Regions from separate parts of the Brenneria uluponensis genome, predicted to be linked through region 3. Evidence: predicted binding sites of a transcription regulator. Region 3 holds the regulator's gene; each other region holds the start of a gene.
What was found. The regulator CRP, encoded in region 3, controls carbon source genes, mostly activating them, when cyclic AMP is high. The targets are predictions, from matches to a motif close to ATGTGANNNNNNTCACAT.
Positions count from the first base shown of each region.

Region 1: the regulator CRP is predicted to act here: its motif matches at 3,358-3,375, upstream of RS889_RS13595 (2-hydroxycarboxylate transporter family protein).
Region 2: the regulator CRP is predicted to act here: its motif matches at 1,984-2,001, upstream of azuC (stress response protein AzuC).

Region 1 is NZ_CP135917.1:2,897,599-2,903,416, reverse strand. Features, by position in the region: gene RS889_RS13610 (hypothetical protein) at 1-558, shown strand, start outside; gene RS889_RS13605 (response regulator) at 671-1,366, opposite strand; gene RS889_RS13600 (ATP-binding protein) at 1,356-2,999, opposite strand; gene RS889_RS13595 (2-hydroxycarboxylate transporter family protein) at 3,431-4,804, shown strand; gene RS889_RS13590 (fumarylacetoacetate hydrolase family protein) at 4,869-5,747, shown strand.
Region 2 is NZ_CP135917.1:4,010,627-4,016,444, forward strand. Features, by position in the region: gene RS889_RS18570 (LysR family transcriptional regulator) at 1-578, opposite strand, end outside; gene RS889_RS18575 (tartrate dehydrogenase) at 688-1,767, shown strand; gene azuC (stress response protein AzuC) at 1,824-1,901, opposite strand; gene RS889_RS18580 (multidrug efflux MFS transporter) at 2,195-3,388, shown strand; gene RS889_RS18585 (hypothetical protein) at 3,436-3,612, shown strand; gene RS889_RS18590 (ABC transporter substrate-binding protein) at 3,718-4,947, shown strand; gene RS889_RS18595 (carbohydrate ABC transporter permease) at 5,105-5,818, shown strand, end outside.
Region 3 is NZ_CP135917.1:360,274-366,091, reverse strand. Features, by position in the region: gene argH (argininosuccinate lyase) at 1-846, opposite strand, end outside; gene RS889_RS01725 (LysR family transcriptional regulator) at 1,040-1,999, shown strand; gene RS889_RS01720 (OsmC family protein) at 2,147-2,554, opposite strand; gene crp (cAMP-activated global transcriptional regulator CRP) at 2,876-3,508, shown strand; gene argD (bifunctional acetylornithine/succinyldiaminopimelate transaminase) at 3,571-4,794, opposite strand; gene RS889_RS01705 (aminodeoxychorismate synthase component II) at 4,914-5,489, opposite strand.

The sequences.
Region 1 (5,818 bases), 2.5 Mb from region 3:
GATCCTGCCATAGTGAGTGTGATCGCGAGTAATGGTCTGGATAATACCCGTGTCATGACCATGTATAAAAATGGAACATTACAGCTTACAACCGATACACCAAATAAAATTATTTTGACTAATCCTAAAGCGGAGATAAGTAATAGCGATGCCGCAGATTCAATGTATTGGTATCGAGGTATGGGAATTGCCGAATATAAGCAATTTGATACCAATGGATATAAAATAATACCCTGTGTTTCCCAGGAAAGTTTCTGCGGTATTGCGCCGAAATATGATTATTCCGCGAGCTATCTGACGATTAAAGATCCTGGTGTAATGATTCTGTTCAGTACCATTGAGCCTGGTTGGTTATACGATGACTTCACGACTAAACACCACTGTCAAATTAAAGCGGAAGGTGGCGGTACATACGGTCTGGGGATAACGGGGACCTCGGCAAGTTGCGATGCGACCTATAAAACGAAAGGGATTGGTAACGTATTCAATGGCTGGTTACAGGCACCGCAAAAGATAGAACCCATTATCGCGTATGTATTACTGCCTAAGAAAGCGTAAGGAAAAGTCAGCGTTAAATGACGCTTGATGACGTTATTTCCTGCGTGGGTTCAGGTTTTACCACGCAGGGTTCCGATACGTTTGCAGGTATCGTACGGCGAGAAAAAACCGTTCAATCCGTGTTTTTCTTGCGGTACAGTCGCCGTGGATGACCGATTTTCCCATAGCGCATTTCGATTTCCAGAAACTGGTTTTCCACGCAAAATTCGAGATAACGGCGGGCAGTGGTTTTACTCAGTCCGGTTTTATCGACCACATCATCAACGGAGAATAGCGTTTCCGACTCATTGAGGAAGATCTGCTGAATCAGATTCAGGGTATTTTCCTCAATGCCTTTGCTGCCGGGGCCATTTGGTACGGTCGACGCCTGAAGCTGATAAAGCACATCCACATTTTGCTGGTCGACGATTTTGTAAGTGTGCTGGGTTTTCACAAACTGGATAAAACGCTCTAACGACGAACGCAGACGCGGGTAAGAGACAGGTTTGATGATGTAATCAAACGCTCCGCAGCGGATAGCCTGCGCGCAGGTGTTCATATCACTGGCGGCGGTGATAAAAATAACCGAGCAGTTCATGCCTTTCAGCAATTCGCTTTCAATGAGTGATACACCTTCACCATCCGGCAGATAATTATCCAGCAAAATCAATCGTGGCTTGTACAGTTGTAACAACCGTTTTGCTTCGGATAAGGTGGCGGCAATGCCGACCACCCGCATGTTAAAGTTTTTTTCGATAAATTCAGCTTGGATAGTCGCCAGCTTGTTTTCATCTTCAACGATCAAGACGTTGAAATTATCAATAGGCATGGTGCTCTGAATCCCTGTGAGTCTCTGTAGGTTGATTAAAGGAAGAATTTTTGGGAATAAAAATGGAAAAAATTGCTCCGTGCGGTTGGTTGGCGGAAACCTCAATCACCCCGTGAGCCTGATTAACATAACTGGCTACCAGATGCAGACCCAATCCATGATCGCCTTCCAACTTACTGGTGACACCCATTTCAAATATCCGTTCGGCGATATTTGGGTCAATACCTGCTCCCTGATCAGCAATTTCAATCACCAGTTCCTGCTCACCGTCATGAATGTAAACTTCAACAGGATAATGGGCTTCCTGGCAGGTTAGTGTGGCCTCCACTGCATTATCGATCAAATTGCCGATAATCGACATGAGTTCGGTTTCATTGAGTGCGGCGGGAATTCCATTCAACTGGCAGCGTGGGTCAAACAGTAGTTCGATGCCTTTTTCATGCGCGCTGGCATATTTCCCCAGTAGCAGACCACAGAGCGCGGGGGAACAGAAACGACGCGAAACGAAATCCAGTACCACCTGGGCGCTTTCTGATTGCGCTTCAATATATTGCACCGCTTCATCATAGCGTTTCAGATGTAATAATCCGGCTAGCGTGGCCGTCCAGTTGAGTTGTTCATGGCGCAAAATACGCAGACTGTTGGCGTAGCGCTTTACCTGGCTCAATTGCAGACTGAGACTGTGGATGTCGTTTTTGTCACGGAAACTAATGACCCAACCCTGTAGCTCATCTTTCAGCATGATACGTACCCGGCTGGCAATCACCGTAATATGGTTGAAACGACAGATTTCGTCGTGCGTGTCCGTCACCCACATGTCCTCATTGGCAAAAAAGGGAACGGATTTAATCACTTCTTCAATCGGTTTGCCACGCAATTTGTAAGATGGTCCGTCCAGCCCCAGCAACTCTTTGGCTGCGTGGTTAATCACGGCAATACGATGTTGTTTATCAATGGCGATCACGCCCTCGTAAATGGACTCCAACAGCGCTTTTTGCTGCCGGACCAGCAGGCGGATCTCCAGAGGCTCCAGCCCGAACATCTGTTTTTTCAGATTGCGTGAGAACCACCAGGAAAAACAGAACAGCGCTAGCAGCAAGGACAGAATGACTAACAGAACGTGGCCGACTTTACCGAGTGTCAGGTTATCAATGTGGCTTTTCAGGTAACCCACGGAAACGATACCAATCACGGTGTTTCCATCCATGATCGGCGCCTTGCTGCGCAAAGAAATGCCGATACCACCACGTCGCAATGAAATAATGCTTTTCCCCGCCAGCACATCCTTATTGTCTCCGCCGACCATTTTTTTACCCAGCGCCGCGGGATCTTCGGAATGGTACAGGTGTATGGCGTGCTGATCGCCGATAACGATAAAGCTGGCGTCACTGCGCTGTTTTAGCTTATTACCCAGCGTGCGGATGGCGGCAATATCCCGTTTTTTTACGGCGTCAATTAGCGACGGAATGATGGCGATCTCCCGTGCCTGCACCTGGGCACGATTACCTAACTCGGTATAAAGTTGTTTGTCCACCGAGTAATAGTAGTAGCCACCTACCATCAATAACAGTACCGAGAAGAAAATAATCAAGTAAATGAACAACTTGATATGGAAAGTGAGTCTGTATTTCATCGTCGTTAAAAAGCCGTCAAATCAATCTGTGCTGGAGTGGATAATTTATCATGAATGGAGTAGAAGAAGGGGAGGTGAATATAATCTTGTGAGCCGCTACGCGATAAAGTTTTAAATCGTGTGTTTTTTTGTTATTTATTATTAGTAACATTTAGACCAAATTAACCGTCTTGATAAACAAGTTAATTACCTTTTCACAACATAAAAATAAATTATTATAAAACGCCTAATTAACACCATAAAAACCATAAAGTTTTTAAAGTTTCTGCATGAATTTTGTTTTATTAATTCATTGTTTTTAAATGACTTTTTAATAAAAACCATAAAAATCATAAGTGCCATTAAAACTCGTTTTTTAATTTGATGATTATCACATAATAATAGCCATTGACCTCCTACTATGCCCAGGAAAATAACAAGGGGAGAAGGTTATGAGTACCACTGATGATTCGTATATTGTTGTGAAAGATGAGGCCTCGGCAAAGGTTTCATTATCATTAAAAGAAAAATGGTGGCACATTCTGGATACCTATAAAGTAGGTATTATTCCGGTACCGCTATTTTTATTAGCTGGTGCGTTAATCGGAATTGATTGTCTGAATGGGAAACTGCCTAGCGACATCGTCGTGATGGTTGCAACACTGGCGTTTTTTGGTTTTGCCTGCGGCGAGTTCGGTAAACGGTTACCTATCGTGGGTAAAATGGGGGCAGCAGCGATCTGCGCTACCTTTATTCCTTCTGCAATGGTGCATTACGGCCTGTTACCGGACACCATTGTTCAGTCTACTACCCAGTTCTATAAATCCACCCACATTCTGTATCTCTACATCTGCTGCATTATCGTCGGCAGCATCATGAGCATGAACCGGCAGACCTTGATTCAGGGTTTCCTGCGTATTTTCTTCCCCATGGTGTGTGGCGAAGTGGTCGGTATGCTGGTGGGTATGGGCGTCGGTATGGCGTTGGGTATGAATCCGTTCCATATCTTTTTCTTCCTGGTGTTGCCGATCATGGCTGGTGGGGTGGGTGAAGGCGCCATTCCGCTGTCGATGGGGTATGCCACCTTGCTGCATATGGAACAAGGTGTCGCCTTGGGCCGTATTCTGCCTATCGTGATGTTGGGTAGTCTGACCGCTATCATCATCGCCGGCTGTTTGAATCAGTTGGGTAAACGTTATCCGCACCTGACCGGTGAAGGCGAACTGATGCCGAACAAAGGTAATGCAACAGGCAGTATTCCCACGTCTTTGACGGCGTTAACCAGTGGTAAAACCGATGTGACTACCATAGCTACCGGCGCTCTGCTGGCGGTACTGCTGTACATGGTAGGTATGCTGGGTAACAAACTGATCGGTCTGCCGGCGCCAGTGGGCATGTTGTTTATCGCGGTATTGATCAAATTGGCTCACGGTGCCTCTCCGCGTATTCAGGAAGGCTCACAGGTCGTTTATAAATTTTTCCAGACGTCAGTGACATACCCGATTCTGTTCGCGGTGGGTGTGGCGATTACACCATGGCAGGAGTTGGTGAATGCGTTCACCATTTCCAATCTGCTGGTTATCGTTTCCACTGTGGGCGCTCTGGTCGCTACCGGCTTCTTTGTTGGTAAAAAAATTGGTATGCACCCGATTGATGTTGCCATTGTCTCCTGTTGTCAGAGTGGACAGGGTGGTACCGGCGACGTTGCTATCCTGACTTCCGGTAATCGTATGGTGCTGATGCCTTTCGCACAGATTGCCACTCGTATCGGCGGGGCTATCAATGTCTCTCTGGCACTACTGATTCTGGGCAACTTTTTGGTCTGATGTTTTGTTAAGTAAAAAGATGAAACTGCAAATCACCGCAGTTTCATTTTAACCGGGAATTATTATGAAACTTGCAAGCTATCGCTATAACGGCAAAAACAGTTACGGGATTTACACCCCGGCTGGCTTAATCGACCTGGGCAGCAAACTCGGTCAGCGCTATGCAGATTTGAAAGCGCTGCTGGCGGGTGACGCCCTGCACGAGGCGGCTGAATTTATCCATGCCACACCGGATGTGTCAGTGTCGGACGTTACCTTCTTACCCGTGATTGTGACACCGTCCAAAATCTTGTGCGTCGGGATGAACTATGCCGAAAAACGTAAAGAGTTCAATGAACTGAACCCGGCACCGACCCTGTTTGTCCGCTTTGCCGATTCACAGACCGGCCACGGTACCGACGTACTCAAACCAACCTTCTCCAATGAATTTGATTATGAAGGTGAACTGGCCGTTGTGATTGGCAAAGATGGCCAGAACATTTCCCGTACAGAGGCGTTGTCTCACGTCGCCGGTTATAGCTGCTATATGGATGGCTCCGCTCGTGACTGGCAGCACAGCTGGTTTACCGCTGGCAAGAATTGGCAGAAAACCGGCGCATTCGGGCCGTATCTGACTACCCGTGACGAAATCCCTGATCCGCACGCGTTGGCCATTCGCACCTATCTGAATGGGCGTATGGTACAGGACGACAACACCCGCAGCATGATCCATACCATTGCCGAACTGATTGAATACATCAGCACTTTCACTGCCCTGAGCGCGGGTGATGTGATCATTACCGGTTCACCTGGCGGCGTAGGTAAAAAACGCACGCCACCGCTGTTTATGAAACCGGGTGATTGCATCGAAGTTGAGATTGAAAATGTCGGTCATTTACGTAACACCATCGCCGAAGCCAGCCGGCCGGCAAAAGCGATGCCCGCCGCTGCGCTGGCTCACTGAGGATCAGTCTTCGGGATGACCCGAAGACGTCTGTCAGCGTTTATGTTGAATTACTTTAGCTATATGCAGGA
Region 2 (5,818 bases), 1.4 Mb from region 3:
CGCAGCACCAGGCAATTATGGGCAACCAGCTCCGCTACCGTTGTCGGTGTTCCGGCACGTTCAAGATAGGCAGGTGCTGCGCACAATATGCGGGGATTACTCATCAGTTTATGAGCAATCAAGCGGGAGTCCGGTGGCTCCCCCACCCGGATATCAATATCAACCCCGGCATCCAACATGTTTACTGGCAAGCTCGCTAGCCGAAGTTGTATCTCCAGTTCAGGATGCTGCTGGGAAAAGGAGGAAATCAGTGGTGCGACATACCGTCGGCCAAAACCAAAAGAGGCATTGATGGTTAACTTACCGCGTAACGCCAGTTGATTACGGCCCACCACACTTTCCAGCTCTTCAATCTCATTCAGTATCGGTAGCGCCCCTTCAGCATAAAGTTGTCCTTCCGGGGTCAAATCCAGGCGTCGGGTCGTTCGTTGAATCAACTGCACACCCAAACGGTGTTCAAGCCGAGTCAATCGTTTACTGACTGCGGGCAGTGACACGCCCTGTTCCCGTGCCACGGCAGTCAGGCTGCCAAGAAACGCGATGCGACTGAAAAACAGCAGATCATCAATAGCACTCATGCATTCTTCTCTTTAATTCAACAATGACTTGCTCATAAGGCGAATTGTTTACATAAGACAGAGTAAATACACTGGTTCCTACGTTAGTACAACCACACAGGAATCTCTGATGTCTGCACCTCACTACAAAATTGCTGTTATTCCCGGCGATGGAATTGGCAAAGAAGTCATGCCGGAAGGCGTACGGGTGATGGATCGCGCCGCACAACAATTCGGTTTGAACATCCAATGGGAATGGTTCGATTTCGCCAGCGCCGATTACTATCTCAAGCATGGCAAAATGATGCCGGATAACTGGTTTTCCCTGCTGAAAGACGTTGATGCTATTTATTTCGGCGCTGTTGGCTGGCCGGAAGTGGTAGCGGACCACGTGTCACTCTGGCAATCCCTGTTGTTGTTTCGTCGCGAGTTTGATCAGTACGTCAATCTACGTCCTTGCCGCTTGATGCCGGGGGTAAAAACGCCACTGGCCGGACGTCATCCGGGGGATATCGATTTCTATATCGTGCGCGAGAATACCGAAGGGGAGTACTCCAGCGTTGGAGGTACGATGTTCGCCGGTACTGATCGGGAAGTAGTGATACAGGAAACAGTAATGACCCGCGTCGGGGTTGATCGCATTCTGAAATTCGCTTACGAGCTGGCGATGCGTCGTCCTAAAAAACACCTCACATCGGCGACCAAATCCAATGGTATCGCTATCACCATGCCATATTGGGATAGCCGTGTCGCAGAGATGGGGAAAAACTATCCGCAGGTCACGGTGGATAAATTCCATATCGATATCCTCAGCGCCAACTTTGTACTGCATCCGGACTGGTTTGATGTGGTGGTTGCCAGTAACCTGTTTGGCGATATTCTTTCCGACCTTGGTCCGGCCTGTACCGGCACCATTGGCATTGCACCATCGGCCAACATCAACCCGGCCCGAAATTTTCCCAGCCTGTTTGAACCGGTACATGGTTCAGCGCCGGATATCGCGGGGAAAGGCATTGCCAATCCGATTGGTCAAATATGGTGTGGCGCGATGATGCTGGAACACTTAGGGCATTTCGATGCCGGTGCAGCGGTATTGAAAGCAATTGAAACTGTGCTGGCGCAAGGGCCGGAACAGGCGCCACTGACGCGAGATCTGGGAGGGAAAGGCAATACTGAATCATTGGGAAGAGCGATTGCTGACGCACTGTAAGTGAGAATCGAGAAAACACAAAAAAAGGCCGCTAAACGGCCTTTTTCATAGAAATATTAATGCATGGCGCCAGGAGGAACATCTTTATAGACGTTGACATAAGCGGCCAGGATTTTTTTCAGTAATTTACGCACGTTGATTACCTTGGTTTACGTTGTTGTCTTGTTACTTACCGGTGAAATATTCTACTGAATGTTGATAAACACCACAATATTTTTGTGATATGCATCACAAAAATATTCATGTATTCATCTTCTGGTGTATTAATAACGCGACATATGCTGGTTTTTAGGACCTAAAATCAGACAAGTTTTAACGTACTGATGTAACCTGTTTCGTTATTCTTTGATATATAAAAGCATTTCACGATGACATAAAAACAGCCATACTAGTACTTCGCCGCCTAAGTCATTACCATTCTTATCTTATGGAAACATGGAAACTCAATCTCTTCTCTGCCTGGCTAGGATGCTTTTTCACCGGCATGGCAATGAGCCAGATCCTACCTTTTCTACCACTGTATATAGAACAGCTTGGCGTCACTGATCATGCGTCACTGAATCTCTGGTCTGGTCTGGTTTTCAGCTCATCCTTTCTGGTTTCAGCCATTGTCGCACCGCTATGGGGAAGTCTGGCTGATCGTAAAGGCCGCAAGCTGATGCTGTTGCGGGCCGCGCTGGGGATGGCGATCGTCATGTGTCTACAAGGTTTGGCAACCAACGTCTGGCAACTGTTTTTCCTGCGCGCGGCAATGGGCCTGACATCCGGTTTCATTCCCAATGCCATGGCGTTGATTGCCTCGCAAGTGCCACGCACCAAAAGCGGCTGGGCACTGGGAACACTCTCCACCGGGCAAGTTTCTGGCGTGATTATTGGCCCGCTGCTAGGGGGGTTCATGGCGGATCACCTCGGGCTACGGCTGGTATTCTTCGTCACTGGCGGCATGTTGTTCATCAGCTTTTTAATCACGCTATTCGCTATCAAAGAGAGTGTTATCAAAGTCAGTAAAGCCGACCGGCTAAGTGGAAAGGCGGTGTTCTCCACGTTGCCTTTTCCAATGCTGATTATCAGTTTGTTCTTCACCACCATGATGATCCAGATGGCAAACGGCTCGATCAGCCCTATTCTGACGCTATTTATCCGTAATCTCTCGCCCGGTATTGATAATATTGCCTTTATCAGTGGCGTCATTGCCTCCGTCCCAGGTATTTCCGCATTGATATCAGCGCCCCGGCTCGGCCGGTTAGGTGACAGAATTGGTTCTCAGCGAGTGCTGATTGTCGCGTTGATTTTCTGTGCCTTGCTATTTTTCCTGATGTCTTCCGTGCAAAATGCCACACAGTTGGGTATTTTGCGCTTCCTGCTCGGGTTCGCCGACGGTGCCCTGATGCCCGCTGTACAGACCTTGCTGGTTAAATACAGTAGCCAGCAGGTAACGGGTCGTATCTTTGGTTATAACCAGTCTTTTGGCTATATGGGCAATGTCGTCGGCCCGCTGCTCGGTTCCAGCATTTCCGCCATGGTAGGCTACCGCTGGGTATTTTTGGTGACGGCTCTGCTGGTACTGATCAACATGCTACAGTTGCTCATCAGTTTCCGCCGTCTGCCAAGAAAAACCTGATGTTCCAGACTGTTGGCTAACCGATGTATGGCGTCAGAACGGTGATAATGGGAAAGAAGAGTAATGCATCTGCGCCAATACTGGCGCGGATTGAAGCTTACAAAGATGTACTTGCAGCGTCTTTACTCTCTCCCCATTATCGCGGCTACTTGCACTTTGCCATCAAACGCATGTTCTTTATTCTCCATACCCTACACGCCGATAGCCAGGTTATAGCGGCTTAGTTGTCGCATCGCAGACTCTTCATCTGCCTTTCATGATTTTGTCATCTTCCTCCTCAAAGATAGCGCCTGTGCAAACGTATGCACTCCTGAAAAAAGGCGCTCACTATGTTTGGCAAGAAACCACTTTCACGTTTTATTCTCGCTTCCGGGCTGCTGTTTAGCCTGATAGGCCACGCAGCAGATTTGGTCATCGCTGGCCGCGATGACGTTTATGGCAAAGCACTCGACAGCACACTGACCCGTTTCCAGCAGAAACACCCCGGCAAGCAGATTGAACTGCTTAAGCTGCCCTACGGCAACCTGTATGAAAAACTGGTCATCTCCATGCGTGAAAACGCATCAGCCTACGATCTGGTATTGATGGACGATACCTGGAGTCCTGAGTTTGCAGGTAACGGCTGGCTGCAACCGCTACCGAAAAAGATGCAGAGCAATGACTTTATCCCGGCGGTGATGGACATCTCCCGTGTGCCGGAAAAAACCGGCCCGGCATACAGTTTACCGGTAGTCGGTAACGTAGAAATGTTTGCCCTGCGCAAGGATCTGTTCGACAAACATCAGCTTAAAGCCCCCACCAGTTGGGACGATGTGTTGAGCAGTGCGAAAATCCTGCAACAACAGGAACCCGGTATATCCGGCGTGGTGTTCCGCGGCATGAAAGGCAACCCGATCGTCTCTGGTTTTATGCCTATTCTGTGGGCCTACAACGGCGCAGTGGTTAAAGATGGTAAAGCTGCGCTGGATTCCCCACAGGCGTTACAAGCCCTGAAAACCTTCATCGCGTTAAAAGCGTTCGCGCCAACTGGTGTAGATGTTTATAACGCCGCCGATGTCCGTCAGTCGCTGGAGCAAGGTAAAGCAGCGATGGCGATTGAAGTGTGGCCGGCATGGGCGGCGGCGCTGGATAACCCGGACAAATCCAAGGTCGTAGGTAAGGTTGAATTACAACCGGCACCCGGACAGGTTGCCGGCCCATCCCCTATGCTAGGCATCTGGCAGATGGCGATTACCAAAAACAGCCAACACAGCAAGCTGGCGCAAGAATTCCTGACCTACCTCACCAGTGCTGAAAATCAGAAAGCGTTGGCGCTGGAACTGGGACTTCCGCCGACCCGCCGCAGTGTTTATCAGGATAAGCAGATTATCCAGAAATACCGCTGGTATCCGGCACAGTTGACCGCACTGGAAGCGGGCAGAGCCCGCCCACGGATCCGTAACTGGCAGGAAGTAGAAAGTATTCTGGGCGACTATCTGCAACTGGCGTTGATGGATCAAATGCCAGCGCAGGTCGCACTGCAACAAGCTAACCAGAAAATTGCCCAGGCGCTGAAATAATCCGCCGCTGCCGACAACGCGATCCCTGCCACGCGGGGATCGCGTTAAACGCAATACTGCGGTGGAAACAGGACTCCTGCCTGCGCAGGTGTGACACCCAGGCTAACCGCCGAGTTCAACCGGCGGTATCCGTGATTTGATGGCTGAAGGACACTCCATGCTTTTTGATTCCCGCTGGCAGCGCTGGCTGTTACTGCTCCCCGCCACGTTACTGCTGGCAGCGCTCACGCTCTACCCTATCGGACAAATGTTGCTCTATTCGTTCAGCCATGTCGATTATGCCTCCGCGAGCCATCACTGGGTGGGCTGGAATAACTACCGCCAGTTATTCAATGACTGGTTCTTCACCACCAGCCTGAAAAATACGCTGTTGTTCTCACTGGGCAGTTCACTGTTGCAGGTCTTGCTTGGTCTGGTACTGGCGCTGCTGCTGTATCGCCACTTTCCTGGTCGCCAGTGGGTTCTGAGCCTGATGATTTATCCGATGATGCTGTCCACGCTGGTCTGTTCCGCTATCTGGCGCGTCTGGTTTCACTATGATTTTGGCCTGCTGAATAACTGCCTGACATCGCTGGGCCTGATGCCGGTGGAGTGGCTCTCCAACCCACACATCGCCTTATTATCACTGATGCTGGTGGATATCTGGCAGTGGACGCCGATGGCCTGCCTGATCATCCTGGCAGGATTGCAGTCAATCCCCAAAGAGCTGCTGGAAGCAGCACAAAGTGACGGTGCCAACGGCTGGCGACGTTTGTGGTATGTCACGCTACCGCTTATTCGTCAACCTATTTTGCTGGCGCTACTACTGCGCTCCATCGACACCTTCAAACTGTTTGACAAGGTCTATGCGTTGACCGGCGGCGGCCCCGGC
Region 3 (5,818 bases):
TGAGCTACCAGTGGCATAGCTGTCATTAATCTCCACCCAGCGGAACTGCCGCGAGGCCCATAAACACACTTCCTCACTTAAACGGGAAAGATTGACGCCCAGCATGCCGGTGACAAACAGAAACTCGGCCACATGGTCACGACTGGCCACCGCATCAATGGAGTTTTCGCAGGGTGCCAGATACCCCAATTCTCGGGCCGACAGTTCAGGGTGCATGGCAATAGCCGAGCCTGCCATGGCTGCCGCGCCCAGCGGAGATAATGCACAACGCGTGTCCCAATCCTGCATGCGCTGAATATCACGGGAGAAAGCCTGGGCATGCGCCATCAACTGATGAGCAAAAACGATGGGCTGCGCCTGCTGCAAATGGGTAAACCCAGGCGCCAGAGTCTGTATATGTGCCTCAGACTGTTTGATTAATGCCGACTGCAATTGCAGCAGGTCGGCAACGATTTTACGGCCATGATCACGGAGATACAGGCGTAAATCATTCGCGGTCTGATCATTCCGGGACCGCCCGGCACGCAGTTTTCCACCCAATTCGCCCAGACGAACCACCAGTTCCCGTTCGATAAACGTATGAACATCTTCATCATTCTGACTAGGCTGGAGCGTCCCCTGGCGGAACTCGTCGTCCAACGTATCCAGGGCGGCGATCATTCTGATCGTTTCATCATCCGTAAGTAATCCGGCACGCTGCAACTCATGAGCATGGGCACGACACCCGGCAATATCGTAAGGCGTGAGTGAAAAATAGTTATCGGGACAACGGGATAACGCGGTCAGTGCTGCCGCAGGCGCACTTTTAAAACGGGCTCCCCAAAGAAGCTCAGAACTGTTGGACATAACAACCCTCATGCTGGCATATTGAATGCGTTATTCTTTTCTGAGAATGAAATGAAGAAAGAAATTTTATATTTGGGGAATCGCTCTATAATAATAAAAGCTTATTGCCCGATAGTGATGAATCTCAACAAATAATATTAAATCCGTCGAACATCATATTTGTTGAAAAAACATCGGGAGGTAAATACCAATTATGGAAAGTAAACTTTCCGATTTCAGAAACCTACTGACAGAAAAAAATGAAAGCTCACAGATAAGCATCAATAATGTGGACTTAAAACTATTACGCGTATTCAAAAGCGTTGTTGAAGCCGGAGGTTTTACTTCTGCAAGCCATGAATTAAACATTGGATTGGCAGCAATAAGCAAACAGGTTTCTGATCTGGAAATTCGCCTTGGGATGACACTATGCAGCCGTGGCCGTGATGGTTTCTTTCTTACCGAATATGGCAGCATCGTCTATCAGGCCACGTTGGAGCTATTTTCTTCCATCAATCAATTTCGCGATCGTCTGCAAAGTAGCCGTAATGAAATCCTCGGTGAAATCAATATCAGTGTGATTGATAACACCATCACCGACCGTCAGTCGCCCATCACCAAAGCGGTGCGTCAACTCGCTTACGTCGCACCAAAACTGAACATCAGGCTTCAAACGGAACAGCTCGACAATCTTGAGAGAGGATTAAACGAAGGCCGATTAACCTGCGCTATTGCTCCGGTTTATGAAGAAAAAAGCGAGTTTGAATATTATTTTCTCTATCAGGAAGAGTCACAAATATATTGTAGTAACGAGCATGAATTCTTCCATTTAAATGACTCGGATATCACTATTGATATGTTGAAAAATGCTAAAGTCATTAATCATAGTTACGCCAGCATGCATCATAAAAATAAGGTATTTAATTTCAAGAATAGCAATATTCAGGCGGTGCAAATTGAATCTGTCGCCATGCTCATTCTGACTGGGCATTTTATTGGCTATCTCCCTTGCCATTATGCAGAAAGATATGTTGAACAAAATTTACTACGGCCTATTACTTCAGAATCATTAACCATTTTCACCCGATTCTGTTTTATTATCAAAAAAGGGAAAAGAATAAATACGATCATAAAATTATTTATGGACGCGTTGGGCATCCAGAGTGAATCATAATCACATGCACTATTTTGGTGCCTACCACTCATTTTCGATACTACGTGTTCACTACATCAGCATCAGCACTTACTACGGCGCCACCTCGAACAGCAGCGCGTGCCACTGACAACCGTGAGATATACCCACCTCACGGTCATTAAAGCTCTACGCCACGTCACGCACTTCATGACTGTGGGTAATATCCACCGCCTGACCCAGCATCAACGCGACAGAGCAATATTTTTCAGCTGAAAGGGAAACCGCTCGCTCCACGACCTTATCGGCCAGTCCCTTACCAGTAACGATAAAATGCAGATTGATGGCAGTGAACAAACGAGGGGCATCGGTTTTACGATCCGAAGTCAGCCGGACTTCACAGTCCACCACATCATTACGGCCTTTTTGCAGAATGGAAACCACATCAATAGCACTACACCCACCGACAGACATCAGCACCATTTCCATCGGGCTTGGCGCTTTATCACCGGCATTGCCATCCATTAATACCTGATGTCCGGAGGCAGATTCACCGATAAACGTTAAGCCTTCAACCCACTTCACTCGCGCCTGCATAAATTCACCCTCAATCAACTATTTTTGAAATATTACATCGCTTATGTACAAAAAAGCCTGATAATCAGAGCTTAGTCATGCTGAAGCGAGACAACACAAGACACTACGTGCAACCTGTGTTACAAACGAATCCTGAATCTGCTTATTTCGAGCCAAAGCAAAAAAACAAGCAGATCATGACGTCACTCGATAGAGACCTAATATATTCCCTGACGTCATTCCGCCTACACGGAATTTGAATTATAACTATGTTATCACGCCGTACAGGGAACTCTGAACCCTGTGATTTGCGCAGTGAATTACAACAGAGGATGACAGCGAATGGTTCTCGGCAAACCGCAAACAGACCCGACTCTTGAATGGTTCCTTTCTCATTGCCATATTCACAAGTATCCATCAAAGAGCACGCTTATTCACCAAGGTGAAAAAGCAGAAACGCTTTACTACATCGTGAAAGGTGCTGTCGCAGTGCTGATCAAAGATGAAGAAGGCAAAGAAATGATTCTCTCCTATCTCAATCAGGGGGATTTTATTGGTGAACTCGGATTGTTTGAAGAAGGCCAGGAGCGAAGTGCCTGGGTGAGAGCCAAAACTGCCTGCGAAGTTGCTGAAATTTCATATAAAAAATTCCGTCAACTGATTCAGGTTAACCCTGACATTCTGATGCGATTATCTGCTCAGATGGCGAACCGTCTACAGGTAACGTCAGAGAAAGTGGGCAATCTTGCCTTCCTGGACGTAACAGGTCGTATTGCTCAGACGTTGCTTAATCTGGCCAAACAACCTGATGCCATGACCCACCCAGATGGCATGCAGATTAAGATCACCCGCCAGGAAATCGGCCAAATCGTGGGGTGCTCCCGCGAAACAGTAGGCCGTATACTGAAAATGTTGGAAGATCAAAATCTTATATCTGCCCATGGGAAAACCATCGTGGTTTATGGCACCCGCTAACCCATATCAGATAACAAAAGAGCGTGCCACAGCACGCTCTTTTCGTTTTGTCTAAAGACGGCTTACTGACCGTTGACGACCTGTGCCACCGCTTTGGCGAAAAGCGCCATGCCTTGATCGATATCGGCCAGTTCAATGACTAATGAAGGTACAAAACGGATCACATCCGGCCCTGCCACCAAAATCATCAGGCCATGCTCAGCAGAAGCAGTCAGGAAATCCCGTGCCCGACCCTGCCATTCAGGTTTTAGCGCCACGCCCAGCAACAGTCCTTGACCACGAATTTCGTCGAAAATGCCGAACTCCGCATTAATAGTATTCAACGCCGCCACAAAACGATCGTGACGCTCGGCCACACCTGACAGCACCTCCGGCGTATTAATCGTATCCAACGCCGCTTCCGCCACCGCGCAGGCCAACGGATTACCGCCATACGTCGTACCGTGAACCCCCACCGTCATCACCGAAGCAATTTCCTCGGTGGTCAGCATTGCACTAATGGGAAAACCACCGCCCAACGCTTTGGCCGTAGTCAAAATATCCGGCTGAACATCGTAATGCATATAAGAGAACAGTTTACCGGTGCGTCCCATCCCACACTGAACTTCATCAAACACCATCAGCGCCTGATATTGATCGCACAACGCCCGCACACCGTTTATAAATTCCGGCGTTGCAGGAATAACACCACCCTCGCCCTGCACCGGCTCTAACACCACCGCGCAGGTGTGGTCATCCATAACGGCTTTGACAGCGGCCAGATCATTAAACGGTACATGGATAATATCTGCCGGCTTAGGGCCGAAACCATCCGCATATTTCGCCTGCCCCCCCACCGACACAGTAAATAGTGTTCGGCCATGGAATGCATGATAGAACGCGATGATTTTGGTTTTGTACGGACTGTAACGCTTGATGGCATAGTGACGAGCCAGCTTGAAAGCCGCTTCATTAGCTTCCGCACCGGAATTAACGAAAAAGACCCGATCCGCGAACGTCGCATTGATAAGCTTGCTTGCCAACCGCAAAGCCGGTTCATTGGTAAAAACATTGCTGGTATGCCACAGGGTTTCCCCCTGCTGTTTGAGTGCTTCAACCAACGCCGGATGGCAATGCCCTAACGCTGTCACTGCAATCCCGCCGGAAAAATCGATATATTCCTTACCTTGCTGGTCCCAAACCCGGCTTCCCTTGCCTTTAACCGGCACAAACTGCGCTGGTGCATAAACCGGAAGTATTACTTTATTGTGAGTGTCTCTTGTTACCGCCATTTTATCTGTTGCCATCTGCTTCCCCGCCTCAATATCTCACTACCTTGAATGAAAATATAGTCAATAAATATGCATAAAAAGTCATAACGAGGCAATCATTAATCTGCTGGAAAAGAAAATTATCCACTATATGACTATAAACCAAGAAAATTCTTCAATAACTGATGCCCCTGCTGGCTCAGGATACTTTCCGGGTGAAACTGCACCCCTTCCAGAGGCAGAGAACGGTGACGAATGCCCATGATTTCATCTATTCCCTGCTGATGCTCACTCCAGGCGGTAATCTCGAAACAGTCAGGCAGAGAAGCCTTGTCGATCACCAGAGAATGATAACGCGTGACGTTCAACGGCTGAGCCAACCCGGTAAACACCCCCACATTGGTATGCTGAATTAATGATGTTTTGCCATGCATTACCTGCCGGGCACGGATCACTCGTGCGCCAAACACCTGCCCCAGCGCCTGATGCCCAAGACAAACCCCCAGAATCGGCAGTCTACCGGCAAAATGGCGGATAGCCGCCAGCGAGATGCCAGCATCATCCGGTGTGCAAGGACCAGGTGATATCACCAGTCTCTGCGGTGCTAACCGTTCAATATCTGCTAGTTGCAGTTCATCATTGCGCTTTACCAACACATTCTCACCCAACTCACAGAAATACTGATACAGGTTATAGGTAAAGGAATCATAGTTATCAATTAATAGCAGCATATCAAACCTAACTTATTGATAAATAATAAAAATGTTATTTGATCTTTCTTTTTATACCCGCAAGAATACCCGCAATTTTTTTCGATACATGCTTGTGGGCTAAAGCGGTAAAAGCCATTGTACCTGTCTCCAGCATGAAAGGGATGACAAGAAATTTACTTTAACAAAACGCTAAAGATACCTATGACCATACGGCGGAACCCATCACATCGCGCCAGCCCCTTTTTTGGGAGGGGCTGGCGCTCATCTTTCTTATGTGGGTGATTTTTCCATAACTCACCAGATCGGGAACAGAAAACCATCCCCCACCTTTCCCCCACTTGCTCAAG